DNA from 3 places in the Alteromonas sp. OM2203 genome. Region 2 is predicted to be linked to each of the others. Evidence: predicted binding sites of a transcription regulator. Region 2 holds the regulator's gene; each other region holds the start of a gene.
The links. Region 2 encodes sigma-54, which starts transcription at its own class of promoters, with help from an activator protein. Its sites were predicted from a motif close to GTTGGCACGNNNNTNGNNT; they were not measured.

Region 1 (7,785 bases), 1.9 Mb from region 2:
ACATCGGTTAAGTATGCAGGTAGCCCATTTGAATTAGGTTTATCTGAAACTCAGCAAGCACTTATCGAAAATGGACTACGCCACAAGGTTCGCGTTCAAACCGACGGTGGTTTGAAAACCGGTCTTGATGTTGTAAAAGCAGGTATCTTAGGTGCGGAAAGCTTTGGCTTTGGTACAGGCCCAATGGTGGCTTTAGGTTGTAAATACTTGCGTATTTGCCACCTAAACAACTGTGCAACCGGTGTAGCAACGCAGGATCAAAAGCTGCGTGACGACCACTTCATCGGCCTACCAGACATGGTAATGAACTACTTTAAGTTCATTGCTCAGGAAGTACGTGAAATCATGGCGTCGATGGGTATTGCTAAGTTCGACGACCTTGTTGGTCGCACAGAGCTACTTAGGGTGCTAGATGGCATTACTGCTAAACAAAACCGTTTAGATTTGTCTCCATTGCTAGCGCAGCCTAAAGCAGGTGAGCACACGCGTTTATTCTGCTCGCAAACGACTAACGCGCCAATTGATAAAGGCGAGCTGAATGCCCAGATGCTCAAAGACGGTCAGCAAGCTGTGGTTGAGGGCAAGTCGATTACCCTTAAATACCCAATTCGCAACACAGACCGCTCTGTAGGCGCATTGCTGTCGGGTGAAATTGCTAAACATCACGGTAACCACGACTTTGAAGATACACCTATCAAAGTTGAGCTTACTGGCACAGCAGGTCAAAGCTTTGGCGTATGGAACGCTGGCGGCCTGCATATGCACCTTGAAGGCGATGCCAACGATTATGTAGGTAAAGGGATGACCGGCGGTAAGCTGGTTATTCATCCGCCTCGCGACATCTCATACGACGCCCACGACAGCGCCATTATGGGTAACACCTGCCTTTACGGTGCAACCGGCGGTAAGCTGTTTGCTGCTGGCCGTGCCGGTGAGCGCTTTGGCGTTCGTAACTCTGGTGCCATTGCGGTAGTGGAAGGTATTGGGGATAACGGCTGCGAGTACATGACAGGCGGTATTGTGGCTGTTCTTGGTCCGGTTGGTGTTAACTTCGGTGCTGGTATGACAGGTGGTTTTGCCTATCTTATGGATGATGGCGACGATCTTGACAACCGTGTAAATGCCGAACTAGTCGATGTTATGTCAATTGAAGATAAAGCAATTCTTGCTGAGCACTTACGTGGCTTAATTAATCAGCATTACGAAGAAACAGGAAGCGAGCATTCGTTATCGTTGCTTACTGATTTCGCCGCAACGCTGAAACGCTTTAAGCTTATTAAGCCAAAAACCAGTGATGTGAAAAACTTGCTTGGTCACATCAGTCGTTCAAGTGCTGAATTACGCATTCAGGCTCAGTAAGAGGATTTAGTTTATGGCAAAGAACGTATATCAATTTGTCGATGTTGAACGTATCGATCCGCCGAAAAAGCCGATCATGGTACGCAAACATGAGTTCGCGGAAATTTATCAGCCGCTTAGCCAATCTCAAACCGAAGGCCAAGCAGATCGCTGCTTGGACTGCGGTAACCCCTATTGCGAATGGAAGTGTCCCGTGCACAACTACATTCCTCAGTGGTTGAGCTTGGCTAACGAAGGCCGAATTTTAGAAGCCGCAGAGCTTTCGCATAAAACTAACAGCTTGCCAGAGGTCTGTGGTCGCGTTTGCCCACAAGACAGGCTCTGCGAAGGCGCTTGTACGCTGAATGACGATTTTGGTGCGGTCACCATCGGTAGTATTGAAAAGTATATTACTGATACTGCGTTTAAAATGGGTTGGCGCCCAGACATGTCAGACGTGGTATGGACCGACAAAAAAGTGGCTATCGTGGGTGCAGGTCCTGCAGGCCTTGCATGTGCTGATATTCTGGTTCGTAACGGCGTTAAACCTGTCGTTTACGACAAATACGAAGAAATCGGTGGCCTACTTACGTTTGGTATTCCGTCTTTCAAATTAGAGAAAGACGTAATAAAGCTACGCCGCCAAATCTTTACCGAGATGGGTGTTGAGTTCGTACTTAATACCGAAATCGGTAAAGACATCCAGTTCCAAGACTTGCTTGATAAATACGATGCTGTTTTCCTTGGCATGGGTACCTACAAGTCGATGCAAGGCGGCTTTGACAACGAGCACGTTGAAGGTGTTTACGAAGCCCTACCTTTCCTTATCGCTAATACCAATCGCGTAATGGGCCTTGAAAAAGCCCCCTCTGATTTCATTGATATGAAAGGCAAGCGCGTAGTTGTATTAGGTGGTGGTGATACCACCATGGACTGTGTGCGTACGTCAATCCGTCAAGGCGCTGCACAGGTAACCTGCGCTTACCGTCGTGACGAAGAGAGTATGCCCGGATCACGCCGAGAAGTAGTTAACGCTAAGGAAGAAGGTGTAGAGTTTAAATTTAACCTCCAGCCGCTAGACATTGCTGTTGATGAAAACGGTAAAGCTTGTGGCGTTAAGCTCGTTAAGACAGAAATGGGGCCACCAGATGCCAATGGTCGTCGTCGCCCTGTGGAAGTAGAAGGTTCAGAGCACGTACTTGAAGCGGATGCAGTTATCATTGCGTTTGGCTTCCAACCAAGCCCGGCACCATGGTTCGGAGATTTCGGCATCATGCTTGATGAAAAAGGACGCGTACGCGCCCCTTCAGCAGGTAAGTTCGCCTTTCAAACCTCTCATCCCCAGGTGTTTGCTGGTGGCGATATGGTACGTGGTAGTGACCTGGTTGTTACTGCAATTGACGAAGGTCGTAAAGCCGCAGAAGGCATTATGGACTACATCGGCGTTTAAGCAGCACTAAAATAACCGCTAACGAAAAGCTCGATAGTCTGACTATCGAGCTTTTTTGTTTTAGCGTGCCCAGAAAATACGAAAACTGCTGAGAACATACGTTAATAGACCAAGGTTTAGTTGATGTACTGGACCAACGGCTCTAGTATTCTAAATTCAAATAAGAATTAAACTACGCAAAACGCTATTTATGAAGAACTTAGACATTAAAAAACTCGCCCTATGTTTGACAGTGTTCGCAAGCACAAGTGGCTCATCCTACGGCGATACTGTTTCGGTTAACGCTGCTTCAAAGAGCGCTTTTGCGAAGCAACCTACTTTAGTGTCTTGCCCATCGGAATTTCAGCAAGTTAAAATTTCCGAAGAGGCCCGCCAATGCCAAGCATTTGACGAAAGCATGACAGCGGTAATGGTTTACCATTCTCCACGCTCCACACGGGAGATGCTCGGTTTCTATCAAGCCGCACATCCCTTGCTAAAAGCTCACTCCCCCGTTAGCGGGCGCACGTTACTCACGTCTGAAGATAAGGCTATTAGGGTAGTAATAAGCCCCGATAATGCTGGTTCCCAAATCGATATTCTGGTTACGTCAAACAGTAAATAATCCCTCAGTTTAAAAAGCCATGTAAAACTACTCATGTTGGCATCTGGCTTGCAATTTCGATAAGTACAACACGGTGACAATGCTTGGTGTCATTTTTCTGACACTGGTAAAGCTAAAGTGCTCGAGTTAGTTTCAAAAAACTAGCGCACCTTAACCAACCGAATTGTCACGGGCTTTTATTTTTTGATATTTGCGAGGGTTACGATGGAATTGGCAATTATTCTAATGATGTTACTTATTTTAGTTGCGCTAGGTGCCATTAAATTGTCAGATGGCGGGGTCGCGTTTCCATTTAGACGAAAGCCACAATTATTTACTCCTGTGGAGCATACGTTCCTAAATCTAATAGAGCAGGCCGTAGGTAGAGAGTTTAGAATTGTGTGCCGCGTGCGCCTTAACGACCTCATTGCAGTGCGACAGTCAACCAACAAAAAAACGGCTAGCCAAGCGTTAAGCAGAGCATCTAGCCGTCAATTAGATTTTGTTTTAGTAAACAAACAAGATATGAGCCCTGTAATGGCTATCGATTTAGTTCACAGCCAAGGTAAAGAAGGCTACAAAACTCAGAAAGACTGGTTTGTCACAGGAGCGCTCGACGCTGCTGGCCTTCCTCACGCAAGAATTAAAGTAAAGTCTGGCTATACGGTAGATGACATTCGCGAATGTCTGGAAAATAAACTCATTCCATACCGTCGCCTTCAGCAGAAGATGGCTCAATTGCCGACTCATAACCCTGAGCCGACCAAGCGACCAACTCGCCCAATTCGTTCAAGCAGACCCGCGGCGGCTTAATCTAACAAGCCTAACTTCCCCTAGCCTTTGTTACATTGCTATTTTCTTACTCTCAAATAGCAGTAACAAAGGCATTTTTCTGTCAGTTTTAAAGATTTCCTTATACAATTAAACCACTTTAGAGCGTATTCACCCGTTAAATCCCCTCAACATCGTCGGTATAGTTATGAAAAAAATTGGTATTTTAGGTGCAATGGACGAAGAAGTTGCGCTACTTAAAGCGTCACTTTGCGATGTAAAAGAAACGCAATGGAAGCACCTTACATTTTATGAAGGCACACTTAACGACTTAGACGTTGTGTTAGTTAAATGCGGTATTGGTAAAGTTGCTGCAGCCCTTGCCACCACTGTGCTTATTGAGCAGTACGCCCCCGATGCTGTGGTGAATACCGGTTCAGCCGGTGGTTTTGATAAAGCCCTCAACATTGGCGATTTGGTGATTGCTAGCCACGTCATTCACCATGATGCCGACCTGACTCATTTTGGTTATAAGCTAGGTCAATGTGCCGGTATGCCTGAAGATTTTCGTTGTGATACCACACTGATGGAAGCAGCACATAATGCTGCGGCAACAATTACATCGCTTCAATCGACAACTGGCTTAATTTGTACTGGCGATGCATTTATCGGCAGCGATGAAGCCGTGGCAGAACTACGTGAGAAATTTCCTGATATGAAAGCAGTTGAAATGGAAGGCGCCGCTATAGGCCAAACTTGCTACATGCTTGACACGCCATTTCTTGTGATTCGTTCGCTGTCGGACATTGCTGGAAAAACATCATCGGTTAGCTTCAAAGAATATTTAGACACTGCTGCCAAAAATTCAGCACAGCTTGTAATGGCGATGATAAAAGCCCTCGCAAAATAAGATGACAGACATTATTAGCGACCCTAGATATCAGTCGCTATTAGTACTTTGGTTAGCTGTCGCCGTAGACGCAATATGGCGCTGGCCCCAAAGTACTCATCCACTAACACTAATGCGCTACCTTGTACAACAGATGGGGCGCAAAGTCGTACCATCTCGCGACTATGGCCCTAGCCAGCATTATATTTCAGGCACTCTCGCTGCACTTGTCCTGCTTGCTCCATTGGTAACTTGTATTGCCATTTTAGTCTATATGGCCCAATACCCTATTTTCTTCGAGGCCATCATTCTTATTGCGCTACTCGATTTTGGCTACCAGCGCCAACAATACAAACGAGTGTTGGCAAGTGTGGGAAGAAATAAAAAGTCTCTCGCAAGAGAGATGGTGCAAACAATGACCGCGAGGCAATGTGGCTCTTTGTCTGATATTGGCATTGCTAAAGCCGCAATTGAGTCGCTGTGGCTGAAATTTCTTTATCTTTACTGCGGTGTCATATTTTATTATGTAGTAACTGGCCCAGTTGGTGCACTTATCTATCGTTTACTGTTACTTACGTCTTGGCAATGGCATTATCGCACGCCAAGCATGGTTTATTTTGCCCGACCGGTGCGAAAACTCGTTTATTTACTTACCTTTCCACCAGCCTTGTTTGGTGGATTAGTAACTCTTCTCGTTAGTCATCCAATCAAGGGGATGAGTGCAATAAAACGTTCACCAGTAAAAGATAAAACTTCGTTACTTCTTGCATTGATGGGCGGCGTTCTCAATATAAAGCTTGGCGGGCCGGCAATTTACGCAAATAGGAAGTTTCGTTATACCCGAGTTGGGGGCGACGGCGATGTGAAATACTCAAACATGATTGCTGCCAAATCTACAATTACGTATGCGATGCTAGCAACAACGGCCGTGGCTTCTCTTGCGATTTTGGCCTTGGCCCTAACCTAGCTTTTAATTAATGGTGAAAGTAGTCGACGGCCGTGCAGCGACCACTGCTACCTATCCGCAGTGATGAAATAAATCGAGTATTTCATGGGCTTCAACAAACGATGAAAAATGTAGTGATGCGTCAGAAAAGCAGCAACCTAGTGCAAAGTAAAATGCTAAATGTATTTCGCTATGCATTTAGTTTACGCGTTATATATCTATGTTTCTCGGCTGCATTCATAAGCATGCTGTCACATGCTGCTAGCACAAGCAGCACGGCGCATAATGAAATAAAGTTAAAAGATGACGCTTCATTGAAGATTGTTAGCCTTGCTCCCCACCTAACTGAATGGGCTTTCAGTTTAGGGCTAGGCAAAAACCTTGTGGGCGTAAGCGACTACAGTGACTTTCCAGAGGAAGCCAAAGCTATTCTTCGCGTAGCCGACTATCAAGGTGCAGATATCGCCACTATAATAGCCCTTGAACCCGATCTAATCCTCGCTTGGGATGGGGGAAATAAGCCTCAGGATATTCACAAACTCTCCTCTTTAGGGCTTGAGGTTTTTAGCAGTAACGTTGAAAATTTGGAAGACATTCCCAGAGAAATAAACAGACTCGCCGAACTGACTGGTACAGAAAAACGTGCCAACGCACTAACAGGTAAATTTATTAACGAACTCAACGCCCTAAAAGAGAAATACGCAAAGGTCGCCAATAAACCCATATTCTATTATTCATGGACGGTGCCGCTTATGTCTATTGGGCCGGGAGCATGGCCGAATAAACTGCTTAATGTATGCGGAGCCCAAACCTTGTTCCACGACAGCCCCGTCGACTATCCACAGGTAAGCGTAAAAGATGTTTTAATGAGGCAACCTCACGTATTAGTGGCGGCGTCAAAGAGCACACGCACAGACCTTGAAGTTTTTTGGGCCAAGCACCGTGACTTCTTAGACGCACCGTTGCTCGTTGTAGATCCTGACGTTACCAGTCGCTTTTCTTTGCGTTTAATAAATGAACTAAAATTGCTGTGTGAAGGTATAAACTAAATTGCATAAGCGTTATACTTAAGTCTAATTTCGAAGTGAGAGTAAGAGTTTTTCTAGCATGCGAATAGTTGTTGTGTTTTTTCTTTTTATTGTCGGTGTTGCACTCTTTGCAACGCTTCAATGTACTGCAAAAGCGACCTCACAAGCATCTGTCGCTGCCTCGCCTTACCTCATTGAACGCGTTGCGAATAAAGACTGGCTGCTTATCGACGTGCGTTCTCCACAAGAATTTGCAGATGGCCATATACCAGGGGCAGTAAATATGCCTCACGAAAATATTAACGACTACCTTAGCGAATTAGAAAATCACAAGAATAAGCCTATCATCATTTATTGTCGCTCTGGCAGAAGAGCCAAACTCGCAATGAAAGTATTAGAAGACCTCGACTTTTCTGAAGTCATGCATTTGGAAGGCGACATGTTAGGTTGGAGTGCAGCAGGAATGACGGTCGATAGAATGTAACTTTATTGGCCCTTGCGTACACGGTTATTTTTGCTTACTAACGCTTGTTAGTGTTGCTCAACACCCTCTAATCAAGCACACATTACCTAAGACGCTGTGCGCTGTGTGTTGATAACAGCGTGTGATACACTCTCGTTATTCTTCGATTGTATAACCCTCTTATGAAAATAGATATCTCTACCCCAGCCATGTTGTTTCCAGCAATTTCATTGCTACTTTTGGCCTATACAAATCGTTTTTTGACGCTCGCCACGATAATCAGAAACTTCTCGAAAGAAGAACGAGACGATAATACG
Region 2 (7,785 bases):
ACGTCTGATACTTTGTCGTCAGTGTCAGCAGTGAGCAAACGGGCCACGGGAATAATACCAACTAAATTATCCGTTCTATTAACCACATAGAAGGTGTCTGTATTTTCCGGTAACTCTCCTTTTAAGCGAATGTAGCGAAGAACTACATCAATGGTTACATCTGGACGCAAGGTAATGGTATCGGTGTTCATGATGAAACCAGCGGTTTCTTCACCGTAAGATAGCGCTTGCTCTGCACGTACGCGGTCTTGTGCATCCATTGAATCAAGAATGTCTGCCAACACGGGTTCAGGAAGGCTACTCAGCGTTTCTGCCAAGTCATCGGTATCCATTTCTTCAAGTGCATCAACCACATTGGCGGGGAGCATCTTTGTGATAATACCGTTTCGAACATCATCAGATAGTTCTTCTAAAATATCACCGTGAAAGTCGCTATCAATCAGCTCCCAAAGCTCATCACGAGTCCGGCTGGGGCTCGACTCAAGTATGTGGGCAACATCAGATGGGGGCAATTCGAGCAGAAGCTTACGTACAGATACAAATTGCCCGTTTACTAACGCAGCATTGAGTGTGCGTAGCTGTGTTTGTACGTATTTAGAAACAAGCGCTTCTGCCATAAGGCGTTATTCCTATAGGGTGAAAAAATAAACGGTGCAGGCGTTAACGCCTAAGTGGCCGTAGAGTATCGCAATTATAATGATCCTGTCATGACAATTGCATAGCTTTTGCGCAAGATTTGATAAATACCAGACTGAAAGTATATTAAGTAATCAATTAGACGTGTGACTACTCGTCTTCATTAAACCTGCCTTCTATTAACTGCTCGATAGCAGCAAGCGCGTCTGTGGCATCAACACCGTCAACAATAACATCGACTTGCTCACCCTGATGACTTTCCAGCATCATTAAGCCAAGAACACTACTGGCGTCGGCTTCCTTGTCGCCTTTTTTCAGAATGATCTTGGCGTCAAATTGATTTGCAAGTTTAACAAGCTGTGTAGCTGCTCTAGCATGCAGGCCGAGCTTGTTTACAATAGTGAGCGTTTTTTGAATCGTCATTATTGGTTTAACTCCCTATGGCGAATTTGAACATCTGGATGAATTTCGCCGAAGGTTTTAGATAAAGTCTGAGCGATATATACCGAGCGGTGCTGCCCGCCGGTACACCCTATTGCGACGGTGACATAGCTTCGGTTGTTGCGCTCTAAATGAGGTAGCCATGTGGTTATCAGGTTTTGAATTTGCCAAATGAACTTGGTTACCACTGGTTGTGAGCCTAAGAAGACTTCTACCGGTGCATCAAGGCCAGTAAGGTGCTTAAGGTCGGGCTCCCAATGAGGGTTTGGTAGAAAGCGTGCGTCAAAAACATAGTCGGCGTCTTTTGGTATACCGTGTTTGAAGCCAAATGATTCAAATACCAATACAAGACGAGAGCTTTTTTTACCAAGAATGCGCTCTCGAATTAACTCCGCGAGTTGATGTATTGTTAGCTTATCAGTATCTAAATACAGGTCTGCTCTTTCTACAATAGGCGCAAGTAGTGCAGATTCGGCTTTTATTGCCTCAAAAAGTGATTTGTTAAGTTTGGCGAGAGGATGAAGACGACGGGTTTCGCTAAAGCGTTTGACGAGTACATCGTCGCTTGCGTCGATATAAACAATCGTCATCGACCAAGATGAGGGTAGATAATCAAGTATCTCGACTAGGTCATCAGGGTTCTTAGGTAAATTTCTGACATCAATACTCACCGCGACTTGATCGTATTCATCAACAACCGTGTGAGTGAGGGTAGGGAGTAGATTTACCGGAATGTTGTCAACACAGTAATAGCCTAAATCTTCTAGTGCTCGTAGCGCCACAGATTTACCAGAACCCGAACGACCACTGATTATAATCAGCTTCACCTCATTTCTCCCTAATAGACTGGTTTTATCTTGTTTGCGTTATCGATTGAAACGGCTCAATTGCCCAAATACAAACGGGCATTAGAAATTAACATAATGCAGAGAGGATCTCATCGCTCTTTGTAGCGCGGCGTATTGCCTTAATCGTCTCTTTGTCGCTCAGTTTACCGGCAACTGTTGCCAAGGTTTGTAAATGCCCTTCGGTTTGCTCTTCAGGAACCAGTAAAGCAAAAAATATATCTACCGGCTTTTCATCTAAGGCGTCAAAATCTATAGCCGGTGTACAGGTTACGACAATTGCAATTACTTTATCGAGACCCGCTAAACGTCCGTGAGGCAAGGCAATACCGTTACCGATACCCGTGCTTCCCATACGCTCTCGAGACATTAGACTGTTGAGTACCGTCGCCGAGTCGATGTTCTCATTATTTTTGGCGGCAATATCTGCGATTATCTCAAGAATTCGTTTTTTACTATTACACTGAACCGCACATTCAGTGCGGTCCAGACTTACGATGGCTTGTATGTCCATGCTTAATTAACTACTAATGTTTTTTCAGTTTTTCCTTATGCTTGATTACTTGCCGGTCGAGTTTATCAACCATGCTGTCAATCGCCGCATACATGTCGGTGTTTTCTGAGGATGCGAATACTTCTGCGCCACTTAAATGAACAGTCGCTTCGGCTTTTTGATTTAATTTTTCAACGTTCAGGATGACATGCACATTAGAAATGTGATCAAAGTGACGTTCAAGTTTGCTGAACTTCGTATCGACATAATTACGCAAAGAGTCGGTGATTTCGACATGATGACCAGTAAGGTTGATTTGCATATTTCGTCTTCCTTATATTATAGAGCCCGTTTAAATAAGGCTTTTGCGTTGGTTCGACGGCGGGATCGATAACGATTCCCGGTATTTTGCTATTGTCCGCCGAGCGACTTTTATGCCTTGCTCGGCCAACAATGAAGCAATCTTGCTATCACTTAGCGGCTTGCTAACATTTTCAGCGGCCACCAGCTTCTTGATCAATGCTCGAATAGCGGTGGATGAACACTCACCACCAGACTCTGTCGCAACGTGACTTGAAAAGAAGTACTTCAGTTCAAAAATACCACGTGGTGTGTGCATGTATTTTTGCGTCGTCACACGAGAAATAGTCGATTCGTGCATATCTACCATTTCTGCGACATCATTTAACACCATTGGTTTCATCATTTCCGGGCCGTGCTCGAAAAAACCCATCTGCTGCTGCACAATGCAATTCGCAACCTTCATCAGGGTTTCATTGCGTGACTCTAGGCTCTTTATGAACCACTTGGCTTCTTGCATGTGTGAGCGGATGAATTGAGAGTCGCTACTGTTCTTTGCACGACGACTCATCGCAGCGTACTGTTGATTCACGCTTAATTTAGGCAGGCTGTCGGGGTTTAATTCTACCACCCAACGACCATTCTTTTTGGCGACTGAAACATCAGGAATAACATATTCAGGCTCTTTAGTAACTAAAGCACTACCTGGGCGAGGATTCAAGGTTTGTAACAAACGCATAGCCTCACGCAGCTGATCTTCCTTCAGGCGACTCTTACGCATTAACGTGCGATAGTCTTTGCTACTAAGAAGGTCAGAGTACTCTTCGATTAACTGCTTCGCTTCAGCGAGCCACGGCGTATCGTCTGAAAATTGGCGAAGCTGAACCATTAAACACTCTTGAGGTGTCCGTGAACCAGAACCAATGGGGTCGAACATTTGAATACGCTTTAATACGCACTCTACTTCGTCCATCTCTATAGGCTCTTCTAAGTCATCATCGTTTACCGCATCAAGAATTTCTTCAAGAGAGACGGTTAGATAGCCAGATTCATCAATCGAGTCAATAATCGCCGTTGCAATTGCCCGGTCAGTTTCCGAGAAATGGGTCAGGCGCATCTGCCAAGAAAGGTGTTCTTGAATATCGTCAGTAGTTTCGCCTTGGAAAATCTGTTCATCATCACTTGATGGACCTGGCGCTGGCGCTGAAGATGCGGAATAATACTCATCCCACGTACTGTCGATAGGCAACTCGTCAGGGAGATCGTTTTTTTCTAACGCATCTCCGGCTTCCAGGGTGTCGCTTGATGCAGTAGCAGACGCTTCTGATGCTCCATCATCATTATCGAGATTGTTCTTTTCTGATTGAGGCTCGTCATTACCTTCCTCAACTTCTAACAGTGGGTTAGAGTCAAGCGCCTCTTGAATCTCCTGTTGAAGATCAAGAGTAGACAGCTGCAGCAATTTAATAGCCTGCTGAAGCTGAGGTGTCATGGTAAGTTGTTGGCTAAATTTTAGCTGTAAAGATGGTTTCATCTACGTCTTATTTAAATGCTCTAAATTGAATATACCAGAGCGAAATTGAAAAATGACAATTCGGTTACATTAACTATAGCCTGAATTGTTCGCCTAGGTATACATCCCTTACTTTTTGATTACTTAAAACCTGTTCCGCTGTTCCTTGCGCAATAAGCTCGCCATGACTCACAATGTACGCTTTTTCGCAAACATCCAATGTTTCTCGTACGTTATGGTCAGTGATAAGGATACCAATTCCTCTATCACGAAGATGTTGTATTATCTTCTTTATATCATTAACTGATATTGGATCAACACCAGCGAATGGTTCGTCTAATAAAATAAATTGTGGATTTGCCGCTAACGCTCGTGCTATCTCCACCCGGCGTCGCTCACCACCCGACAAACTCATACCCGCACTATTACGTATATGGTTGATATTAAATTCATCAAGTAGTGCGTCAGCTTCTTCTTCTTGCTGGTGTGAATTTAAATCTTTACGAGTTTGCAAAATTGCCATGATATTTTCGTGAACGGTCAACTTTCTAAATATTGATGCCTCTTGTGGAAGGTAGCCAATTCCGCGGCGTGCGCGCTCATGCATGGGTTGATGAGTGAGCTCGTTTTCGTCAATTTCAATCTTGCCTTTGTCCAGGGGTACCAGACCTACAATCATATAAAACGTGGTGGTCTTACCAGCGCCGTTTGGACCAAGAAGACCAACAATTTGCCCTGTAGAAACAGAAAGGCTAACGTCTCTCACCACTTGACGAGATTTATAAGCCTTAGCAAGGTTAGTTGCGCTAAGAGTGGCCATGGCTATTTGTTGTCCTCACTATCTTTGTCTTGCTTTTTCGATGTTTTACGAATGGTGTCAGGCGTAAATACCGTCGTAACGCGACCTTCACCATCTTCTCCGCTGCCGCCAGTAGCAAGCAATTGCTCGGTAATCATATCAAATGTAATGTTGTCACCTTGCACTTTACTCGTGTCTTGCTGAAGTTCGGCATTGCCAGCGAGAGAAATGGTGCGGTTAATAACCTCGTAACGAATTTCATTGGCTTTTGCCGAAACAGGCGTGCCGTCTTCTAAAGTTTGAGAGTAGCTCGCCGGTTTGCCTCTAGCGATGAAAATTTCACGACCGCTACCTTCACTGGCGATAACTTCAACTTCGTCCGCTTCAATCAGTAGTGAACCCTGTGTGATGAGAACGTCTTCTTTATAAAGTGCAGTCTTGTTTTTCCCATCAATAAACTGGGTGTTTGAACCTATTTTTATGGGCTGCGAAAAGTCGTCTTCGCTCGCGATCACCGCACCGCTAGCGATGGCAAGAAAAAGGCTAGTTGCTAGGGGAATAAGTGGTTTGTACATGATCTAATAGCTCGTATTCTTGTGTGCGTAAATTCGCGTTAAACCCATTGCTCAAAATAACGTACTGAGTACCTTGTATTTCAACGGGCTGGTCAGAAGTCATTTGTTTGGTGTCCAAATTTATTTGAATATATTCGGTTGATAAGCTTTGGACAAAATCATCGCTCGTTTGGTTCTCAATAACAACGCGATTTTCCAGCTGAATAAGCTCGTTGTTGTAGAGTGTGCCTTCTTTAGCCGTAACAACCCAAGGAGACGTTGCATTTTCGGTATAAAGGGTATATCTAGGTTGTTGAAACAAGACAAAACCTAGTTGGTCGTAATGCTCCATTGATTCAGCAAAAACCTTATGGTTCAGCTCCCCCTCTTGATTGTAGAGGGTCGTGGTTAAATTTTTCGCTTTATAAGTGGGCTTTAATGCGTCATTTTCACCACTGCTCTGCGCTTCTGGCTCCTCTTCCATCCATGTTGGTACATACATCAACATCGCTAGAATAAAAAGCGAAGATATACTGAGTCCTAAGCGATTAAAGCCAAATTGGCTCATACACTTGCTCCGAATATTTCATTCGCCACACCCTTGGCTTGTAAAATGGTGTCCGATATTTCACGAACCGCACCAAACCCCCCCGGGAGTGTGGTAATCCAGTTGGCTTGTTTAGCGACAAAAGGATGCGCATCGGCAACCGCAATCTTGACTGCTACATGCTTAAACATACCTGTGTCAGGCATATCATCGCCAACTGCTGCCACGTCATCGGCATTTAGTTCGAGATTTTCCATTAGTGCGCTCAAAGCCTCGGCCTTGTTTTCCTCACCTTGAATAATGTGCGCCACATTCAATGCTTTCATTCTGTTTTCAACAATGGCTGAACGACGACCCGTGATGACAGCGACATTAACATTATGGCTTACCAAGGCTTTGACGCCGTAGCCATCTCGCGTATGAAAGGCCTTTAGTTCTTCGCCCGCATTGCCTAAATAAATTCGGCCATCTGAAAACACACCATCCACATCACATACCAATAATTTAATCTTCGATAGTTGAGTGAAAAGTGTGTCATTCATTTCTGTGTATAAGGTTGCTGGCATTTATAGCACTCCCGCTTTGAGTAGCATATGCATATTAAAGGCTCCCACGGGTTTGCGCTGAGAATCTGTTACCATAAGCGCACTGATTTTATGGGCTTCCATCAAGTTAAGCGCCTCTACAGCGAGTTGCTCAGAAGTGGTTGTTTTACCGCCTTTTGTCATTACACTTTCAACCGAGGCACCGTGAACGTCAATACGAGCGTCTAGAATTCGGCGTAAATCACCGTCAGTGAATACACCAGTAAGTGTACCATCAGAGGCAATAACGCCCGTCATCCCAAGGCCTTTTTTGGAAATTTCAAGAAGTGCGTCAGCCACTGAAGCATTCAAACTAACAAGCGGAATATCGCTACCAGTAAGCATGATGTCATGCACTTTAAGCAACAGCTTTCTTCCTAGACTCCCCCCCGGGTGTGACAATGCGAAATCGTCAGACGTGAACCCTTTCTGATCGAGAAGAGCCACAGCAAGCGCATCGCCCATAACTAAGGTGGCCGTGGTGCTTGATGTAGGGGCTAGGCCTAATGAGCAGGCTTCTTTATCCACACTGATATCGAGCACTACATCAGCGTGTTGGCCTAATGAACTTGACGCGCTGTTTGTCATCGCTACCACTTGAATTCCCAGTCTTTTAACGACTGGCAGCAAGTTAACTAATTCGTTTGTTTCACCAGAATTAGAAATAGCTAATAAAACATCACCCTTACTCAACATTCCCAAGTCACCATGATTGGCTTCACCAGGGTGCATGAAAAAAGCGGGTGTGCCTGTACTTGCCAGCGTGGCAGCGATTTTGTTTCCTATATGCCCAGATTTCCCCATTCCGCTAACAACAACTTTTCCCTTGCAGTGGTATAGAATATCGCATGCTGCAATAAAATTGTCGTTTAAACGTTCTGCAAGGTTCGCTATAGCGTGCGTTTCAATGTCGATAACGCGTTTTGCTGAGTCGATATAGTTCATCTGAGTTTGTGTATTCATGATTATCCGAACAGCCAGAATTGGTAGCCAATGAAGCAAGCAAGAAGTATAAATCCATTCGTTCTTGATATTGTACGCTTACCGATTAAATCAAAGCTGAACAAGAATAG
Region 3 (7,785 bases), 1.8 Mb from region 2:
CGTGCTCGCCTACCTATTGTCATGATAGCAAAACTTAACTAAGAGTCGTTGCAATGGCAAAAGATAAATCAGGATATATCATCGCGGCCGCATTTATAGGGCCGGGAACAGTAACCACAGCAAGCTTAGCAGGTGCTAACTTTGGTTTTCACCTCGTATGGGCGCTGCTTTTTTCCATTTTCGCTACTATAGTGCTGCAAGATATGGCGGCTCGATTAGGCGTGGCCAGTGGCAAGGGCTTGGCCAGTGCAATGAAAGATATGGCATATAAACCCTGGCTAAAAAATGTGTTTATTTTGCTTATAGTCAGCGCCATCGGTATCGGAAACGCCGCCTATGAGTCTGGAAATTTAACCGGAGCAGCTATTGGTCTAGATGCATTCATTAACATAGGCATCGGTCCATGGGCCAGCATATTGGGCACTATAGCGATTGTCTTGCTTTGGTCTGGAAGCTACAAATGGATTGAAACCGTTCTAGTCTATTTGGTGTTTATTATGGCTGGGGTGTTTTTAGTTACGCTATTGGTAGCCAAGCCTGACGTTGCTGCTATGTTTAGCCAATTCATCTCCCCCCGCTTGGATGCCGATGCGATTACAACTGTGCTAGCGCTAATTGGCACAACTATCGTTCCCTATAATTTATTCTTACACGCTAGCCTCGTAGCTAAATCATCTCAAGGACAGAATAAACACGACGCTGTTGTTGCCTGTCGCAATCAATCTGCCAGAGCAATAAGCATGGGCGGACTTATCACACTAATTGTAATGGCCACGGCCATGATGGCGTTTTTCAATCAAGCTGCCACCATGGACGCATCTAATATGGGAGAACAGCTCAAACCGGTTTTAGGTGATAAAGCGCAGTGGTTCTTTGCACTTGGTTTGTTTGCAGCCGGATTGACCAGTGCGATCACGGCACCGCTCGCAGCCGCTTACGCAGTAACTGGTGCGCTTGGTTTATCTGACAATATGCAAAGTAAAAGCTTCAAGGCGGTGTGGTTCATTATCATTGTTATAGGTGTAAGCGTTGCAGCACTTGGCTTTAAACCGTTACCCGCTATCTTGTTCGCACAAGCCACCAATGCCCTGCTACTCCCTATCATTGCCATATTTTTGCTAGTGGTAATGAACAAGAGCACTGCGTTGGGAGAATTTAGAAACACGTGGAAAAGTAACGTAGCGGGCTTTGTGGTAGTAGGCACTGTGATTGGTTTAGGTTTATATAAACTAATCGGCGTTTTTGGCTAGTTACAGAAATGAGGGCAGAATTAATCTGACTTTTTTGTAAGTTAACCCTGTTAGCAGGTTTTAAAAGCAGTAAGCCAACGTAACTAACAGAATGCATAGAAAAAGGGCCGCTTTGGCCCTTTTTAACGTCAATAATAGGTTAAAGCTTTCAGCTTTGGGCTTAAAAGCACTTTGCCCCCGACTTTAGCTGGCTAGGCGTTGGAGAATGTCTTGGAGCATCCCCTTGCTGCAGCCGAAATTAATTCGAAAATGATCCGCTTTGTGAAAGTCGATGCCAGGCGATGGGCCCACGCCTTTTTCCTCTGCCCACTGCTGAACATTTTCAACGCCAAGGCCACTTGCATCCACCCAAGCAAGGAAGGTGGCGTCAGCTTTTAGCATACGCAGCCCATCTATGCTGTTAATGGTATTGAAGACCATATCTCTGTTTTCACGCAAGTAAGTAAGTTGCTGTTGGTGCCAATCGTCACACTGGGTAAAAGCCGCTTCAGTTGCTGCCAGCCCCAATACGGTAACCCAAGGCACAACACCTGCTGCGGCATTAGTAAATGCCTGACGCAGTTGGCGGTTGGGAATAATAGCAAATGAGGTACCTAAGCCCGCTATATTGAAGGTCTTGCTCGCGGCCATTAAGGTAACGCTATTTTCCGCAAGGTTTGATTCACGCCCTGCAGGAATATGCGTTTTTCCCTCTTCTAAAATGAGGTCGCAGTGAATCTCATCGGAACAGAGAGTTACATTGTTTGCGTTACAAATATCGGCAATACGATCTAACTCTTCTTTAGACAATACCGAGCCCACAGGATTCATTGGGTTACATAGAATAAACAGTTTGCATCGAGGATCTGCTGCCTCTTTTTCTAGTGCATCAAAGTCTAATGTGTAGCGCGCGCCTTCTACCTCATTAATCGTATCGGCGCTGTCACCATTAGCATGTTGAACTACCGTACCAATATCAACCCGCTCTAGGCCATTTAGCTTAGGTGCAGCTAACAAAGGCGGGTAATTCGGGGTTTGAATAAGCACTTTATCGCCTGTCTCACAATAAGCTTTACAGGCAACGTTAAACGCTGGCACCACGCCAGGAGTCCACACTAACCACTCTGGCTTAATGTTCCAATTGTGCTTATCCTTAAGCCATCTAACTACCGCTTGAATTGCACCTTCATGGTGTGCCGGAAGAATGTATCCCAAATTACCATGTTCTACATAACCTGAAATAGCATTGAGTATTGGCTGAGCACAACGGAACTCGGTATCGGCAACCCACGCAGGAATGACGTCTTTTCCTTTGTACTTTTGCCATTTAAACGAGAAAGTGTCTTTTCGAGGGGGGGTATTATCGAATAACGTGCTCACATTACATCCTGTTGCATAAAAACTTGTGGCAACAGTGTAGAAGTTTCCTACGTTATAAACTAGGGTGAATATCGTGATTTAACGCTATTTCGCTAGATCGAAATGTACTTAAATAGAGATAAATAACATCACTTAATGCCATTACCTTTTGTGTGCAGCTACTTCTTGGGTCTTTTGAATTAATTCCATCATATCAAGTGGTTTAGCTAAAAAACCCGTGACTTGAAGTTTACGAGCCTCAATAACCAGTTCTTTATTTGGGTCCGCGGTAATAAGTAAAAATGGAACGTTGAGACCTGAAGAATGGCAGGTTTTCAACAAGCTTAAACCATCGTAATCCGGCATAACTTGATCGCTAATAATGAGATTCAACGAGTCAGAAGTTTGCTGTAATAAAAAGTCTCGAGCAAATTTGCTGCGTGTAAACGAATAAACGGTGGCGTCTAACTGCGTTTCCAGCGCATCAGTTATCATATCAAGTGTGATAGGGTCGTCTTCGACTACGGCTACAGAAAACAATACGATCCCCTTAAAAATCGGTAAGTAATTATAATTTATGCCAGCTTAAGGCCTTTTTTAGGCCCGAACCCAATTAATCTAAGCATAGGTGGGTAAATTACCTTTGACCACTACCCATTGGTCGAAATTTTGGCCACTTTATACCGTTAATCCGCATAGATAAGTGCCCACTCAGAATAAAAAATGCCAGCGAAAAGCTGGCATTTTAAAAGTTGTTTAAGTCTTAGAAGGTATTAAGACTTAGGCCCGCGTGATGCACGCTTACGCTCGTTTTCAGTAAGAAGCTTCTTACGAATACGGATAGAAACAGGCGTTACTTCAACGAGTTCGTCATCATCAATAAACTCAAGCGCTTGCTCAAGAGACATCTTAATTGGTGGAACGAGTGTCTGCGCCTCATCAGTACCAGATGCACGAACGTTAGTAAGCTGCTTACCTTTAAGCGCGTTTACAGTAAGGTCATTGTCACGACTGTGAATACCAATAACCATACCTTCATATACTTCTACACCGTGTCCGATAAATAGGCGACCACGCTCTTGAAGGTTAAACAAGGCGTTAGTTAGCGCTTTACCGTTAGCGTTGGCAATAAGCACACCGTTTTTACGCTTACCAATGACACCGCCCTTATAAGGACCGTAGTGATCGAACGTGTGGTAAAGCAAGCCAGAACCTGACGTCATCGTCATAAATTCAGTTTGGAAACCAATTAGGCCACGGCTTGGAATAATGAAGTCGATACGCACACGACCTTTACCATCTGGTGACATATCTGTCATTTCAGCTTTACGAAGACCCAGTTGCTCCATAATAGAACCTTGGTGCTGCTCTTCACAGTCGATGGTCAAGGTTTCGAAGGGCTCTTGTGTTTCACCGTCAACTTCTTTCAAGATTACTTCTGGACGTGATACTGCAAGCTCGTAACCCTCACGACGCATGTTCTCGATAAGTATACCTAGGTGAAGCTCACCACGACCTGATACGCGGAATTTGTCCGGATCTTGCGTCTCTTCTACGCGAAGTGCAACGTTGTGTACTAACTCATCGGTTAGACGCTCAAGAATGTTACGTGACGTTACGTATTTACCTTCTTTACCCGCAAACGGTGACGTGTTTACTTGGAACGTCATGGTTACTGTAGGCTCATCAACCGATAGTGGAGGAAGCGCTTCTACCGTGTTCACGTCACAGATGGTGTCAGAGATCTTCAGTTCACCAAGACCAGAAATTGCAATAATGTCACCCGCGTGAGCAGAACTCACCTCATGACGAGCAAGACCAAGGTAGCCATAAACTAGGCCAACTTTTCCGTTGCGCTTTTGACCATCGGCAGTAACGATAGTGACTTGTTGGTTAGTCTTCACAGAACCGCGCTTAACGCGACCAACGCCGATTACACCTACATAAGAGTTGTAATCAAGCTGAGAAATTTGCATTTGGAATGCGCCGTCGATATCTGCATCAGGTGGAGATACTTGGTCGACGATAGTTTGGAACAATGCCGTCATATCGTCTTCTTTAGTATCTGCATCAAGTGATGCCCAACCGTTTAGTGCAGACGCATAAACAACTTGGAAATCCAGTTGATCGTCAGTAGCACCTAAGTTGTCGAACAAATCGAAAACTTGGTCTATTACCCAATCAGGGCGAGCACCTGGCTTGTCGATTTTATTGATAACAACAATTGGCTTAAGACCTTGGGCAAACGCCTTTTGCGTTACGAAACGCGTTTGCGGCATTGGACCTTCCTGTGCATCTACAAGTAGAAGTACAGAGTCGGCCATTGACATTACGCGCTCTACTTCACCACCAAAGTCAGCGTGTCCTGGAGTATCGACGATATTGATACGGTAGTCGTTCCAGTTGATCGCTGTATTCTTAGCTAGGATGGTAATGCCACGTTCTTTCTCGATGTCGTTCGAGTCCATTACGCGTTCTTCTTGCTCACCTCGAGATTCAAGGGTGCCAGACTGCTGTAACAGTTTGTCTACCAGGGTCGTTTTACCGTGGTCAACGTGGGCGATGATTGCGATGTTACGCAACTTATTTATATCAGTGGTATTCATGCTTATATAGAGCCTGTGTAAATCAACGACTACTGCAATTCAGTGGAAAGGAGTATGCGTTAGATTTGTTGCAAAAAAATGCAGATAGAAAATTTGCGCGGATTGTACAGAAAAACCACGGCATTTGCGCATCTTTTTTTTTGATGTGGACACGTTTTATTGATTTTCAATCACTTGTTCAACTATTGAACACTTATGTTGCACCGGATTGAACATATTAGGTAGCCATATGCTGCAAAGTATTCTAGGCTGATTATCGTAAAAAAAGAGCAAATCACCACAAGGGTGCAAGAGCGCACAGTTATGGTGCATTTCAACTTAAAAGGAAGTGATAGGTGCCCCGCTATGCCACAGAAATCGGCATGCATATAGATGGCATGATAATCGCTTTCACTTTTTTCACTGTTGGGGTGAAGCTGATCATCCCGCATTTTTTACATTAAACCTGGAGGACACGATGTCGATTGATAAGGCATTAGAGCTTATTAAAGAAAGTGAAGCGAAGTTTGTAGATTTACGTTTTACCGATACAAAAGGTAAAGAACAACACGTATCTATCCCTGCGGGCCTAGTTGATGAAGAGTTTTTCGAAGAAGGTAAAATGTTCGACGGTTCTTCAATCGCTGGCTGGAAAGGCATCAATGAATCAGACATGGTTCTTCTTCCAGATGCGGACAGCTGTGTTGTAGACCCGTTTGCTGAAGAAACACAAGTAAACATTCGTTGTGACATCGTTGAGCCTTCTACTATGGAAGGTTATGAGCGCGATCCTCGTTCAGTTGCTCGTCGCGCAGAAGAGTACCTAAAGTCAACAGGCATTGGTGACACTGTATTCTTCGGTCCTGAGCCAGAGTTTTTCCTTTTCGACGACGTTCGCTTCCACACAGACATGGCGGGTTCTTTCTATAAGATCGATTCTGCAGAAGCCAAATGGAATTCAGGTGAAGAATTCGAAGGCGGCAACATGGCACACCGCCCAGGCGTTAAAGGCGGTTACTTCCCAGTACCACCAGTAGATTCTGCGCACGACATCCGTGCAGCTATGTGCTTAGTAATGGAAGAAATGGGCCTTGTAATCGAAGCGCACCACCACGAAGTAGCAACAGCTGGCCAAAACGAAATTGCATGCCAATTCAACACGCTAGTTAAGAAAGCTGATGAAATTCAAGTTTACAAGTATGTAGTTCACAACGTTGCACATGCATACGGCCAAACTGCTACCTTTATGCCTAAGCCACTTGTTGGCGATAACGGTTCTGGTATGCACTGCCACCAGTCTATCTCTAAAGATGGCGTGAACATCTTCGCGGGTGACAAGTACGCAGGTCTTTCTGAAGAAGCACTTTACTACATTGGCGGTATCATTAAGCACGCGCGTGCAATCAACGCATTTGCAAACGCGTCGACTAACTCATACAAGCGTCTAGTTCCTGGCTTCGAAGCGCCGGTAATGCTTGCTTACTCAGCACGTAACCGCTCAGCGTCTATTCGTATTCCACACGTAACTAGTGATAAAGCGCGTCGTATCGAAGTTCGCTTCCCTGACCCAACAGCTAACCCATACCTAGCGTTCACTGCAATGCTTATGGCTGGTCTTGATGGAATTAAGAACAAGATCCACCCTGGCGATGCAATGGATAAAGATTTGTATGACCTACCTGCAGAAGAAGCAGCGGAAATCCCAACAGTTGCAAGCTCGCTAGAAATGGCGCTTGAAGCGCTTGATAACGACCGTGACTTCCTTAAAGCCGGCGGCGTTATGTCAGACGACATGATCGATGCATACATCGACCTTAAGTCTGAAGAAGTAACCAAACTTAACATGACAACTCACCCAGTTGAGTTTGATATGTACTACAGCGTGTAATCACACCTGTATAGCGATATATACTAAAGCCCGCTTTGCGGGCTTTTTTTATGCGCGCTAATTATCTACTATGGTTATGTGGTTTCGGTAAAAAGTACTAATAGAGCCCCCTTTTTGGCAGAATTTAGTATGCGCTTGCTTTAGTCATATCTAGCCAGACCAATTAAGTGATCGGCCAAAGGTAATTAACAGGCAGCCCAACAATTCATTGATTAGGTAACAACACGTGCAAAACATGACGCGAAATATCTGCTTACTATCTCTGCTGACGCTGGCTAGCTATGGGCTGCTTCCTTTAAAGGCCACTGCGATAAGTCAAGATAATGAACAAAAAAGTACGCAGCAAGATGCACAAATGAACGACTCAGCTGAAGGCGTCAATGCACCCGTCGCTGGAACCTCTTCTTCTACAACAATCTATAAAGTAGTTGGAAAAGATGGATCTGTTACTTACACCGATAAGCCGCAAAAAAATGCAGAGCCATTAGCGTTTGATGAAAAAACACAGAACGTAGTTACCGCTGCGAAAGTTCCCCCGCCACCACCACTCAAGCCCGATGCACCAAAGCCGAAATACCGCGTAGTAATCAAATCTCCAGCACCTGAGGCGACAATCCGAAATAATTTAGGTGAAATTACCATTTCAGCGACTCAAACTGGTGCACCTAAAGCACCTATCTATCGGTTAATTCTTGATGATGCCCCAATTGCTAGCAATAATTCC

Region 1: the regulator sigma-54 is predicted to act here: its motif matches at 3,428-3,446, upstream of ACM0P2_RS15445 (DUF2726 domain-containing protein).
Region 3: the regulator sigma-54 is predicted to act here: its motif matches at 5,566-5,584, upstream of glnA (glutamate--ammonia ligase).

Annotation. Positions count from the first base shown of each region.
Region 1 is NZ_CP183209.1:3,492,929-3,500,713, forward strand. It holds gene gltB (glutamate synthase large subunit) at 1-1,359, shown strand, start outside; gene ACM0P2_RS15435 (FAD-dependent oxidoreductase) at 1,373-2,788, shown strand; gene ACM0P2_RS15440 (hypothetical protein) at 2,979-3,392, shown strand; gene ACM0P2_RS15445 (DUF2726 domain-containing protein) at 3,597-4,184, shown strand; gene ACM0P2_RS15450 (5'-methylthioadenosine/adenosylhomocysteine nucleosidase) at 4,351-5,052, shown strand; gene ACM0P2_RS15455 (cobalamin biosynthesis protein CobD/CbiB) at 5,054-5,998, shown strand; gene ACM0P2_RS15460 (cobalamin-binding protein) at 6,031-7,026, shown strand; gene ACM0P2_RS15465 (rhodanese-like domain-containing protein) at 7,085-7,489, shown strand; gene ACM0P2_RS15470 (DUF2721 domain-containing protein) at 7,651-7,785, shown strand, end outside.
Region 2 is NZ_CP183209.1:803,497-811,281, forward strand. It holds gene mgtE (magnesium transporter) at 1-617, opposite strand, end outside; gene ACM0P2_RS03565 (HPr family phosphocarrier protein) at 787-1,059, opposite strand; gene rapZ (RNase adapter RapZ) at 1,059-1,904, opposite strand; gene ptsN (PTS IIA-like nitrogen regulatory protein PtsN) at 1,993-2,436, opposite strand; gene hpf (ribosome hibernation promoting factor) at 2,450-2,737, opposite strand; gene ACM0P2_RS03585 (RNA polymerase factor sigma-54) at 2,768-4,249, opposite strand; gene lptB (LPS export ABC transporter ATP-binding protein) at 4,323-5,048, opposite strand; gene lptA (lipopolysaccharide transport periplasmic protein LptA) at 5,051-5,602, opposite strand; gene lptC (LPS export ABC transporter periplasmic protein LptC) at 5,571-6,149, opposite strand; gene kdsC (3-deoxy-manno-octulosonate-8-phosphatase KdsC) at 6,146-6,694, opposite strand; gene ACM0P2_RS03610 (KpsF/GutQ family sugar-phosphate isomerase) at 6,695-7,675, opposite strand; gene ACM0P2_RS03615 (calcium/sodium antiporter) at 7,678-7,785, opposite strand, start outside.
Region 3 is NZ_CP183209.1:3,529,567-3,537,351, forward strand. It holds gene ACM0P2_RS15625 (Nramp family divalent metal transporter) at 54-1,250, shown strand; gene ACM0P2_RS15630 (MalY/PatB family protein) at 1,434-2,609, opposite strand; gene ACM0P2_RS15635 (response regulator) at 2,751-3,128, opposite strand; gene typA (translational GTPase TypA) at 3,362-5,194, opposite strand; gene glnA (glutamate--ammonia ligase) at 5,652-7,061, shown strand; gene ACM0P2_RS15650 (DUF4124 domain-containing protein) at 7,297-7,785, shown strand, end outside.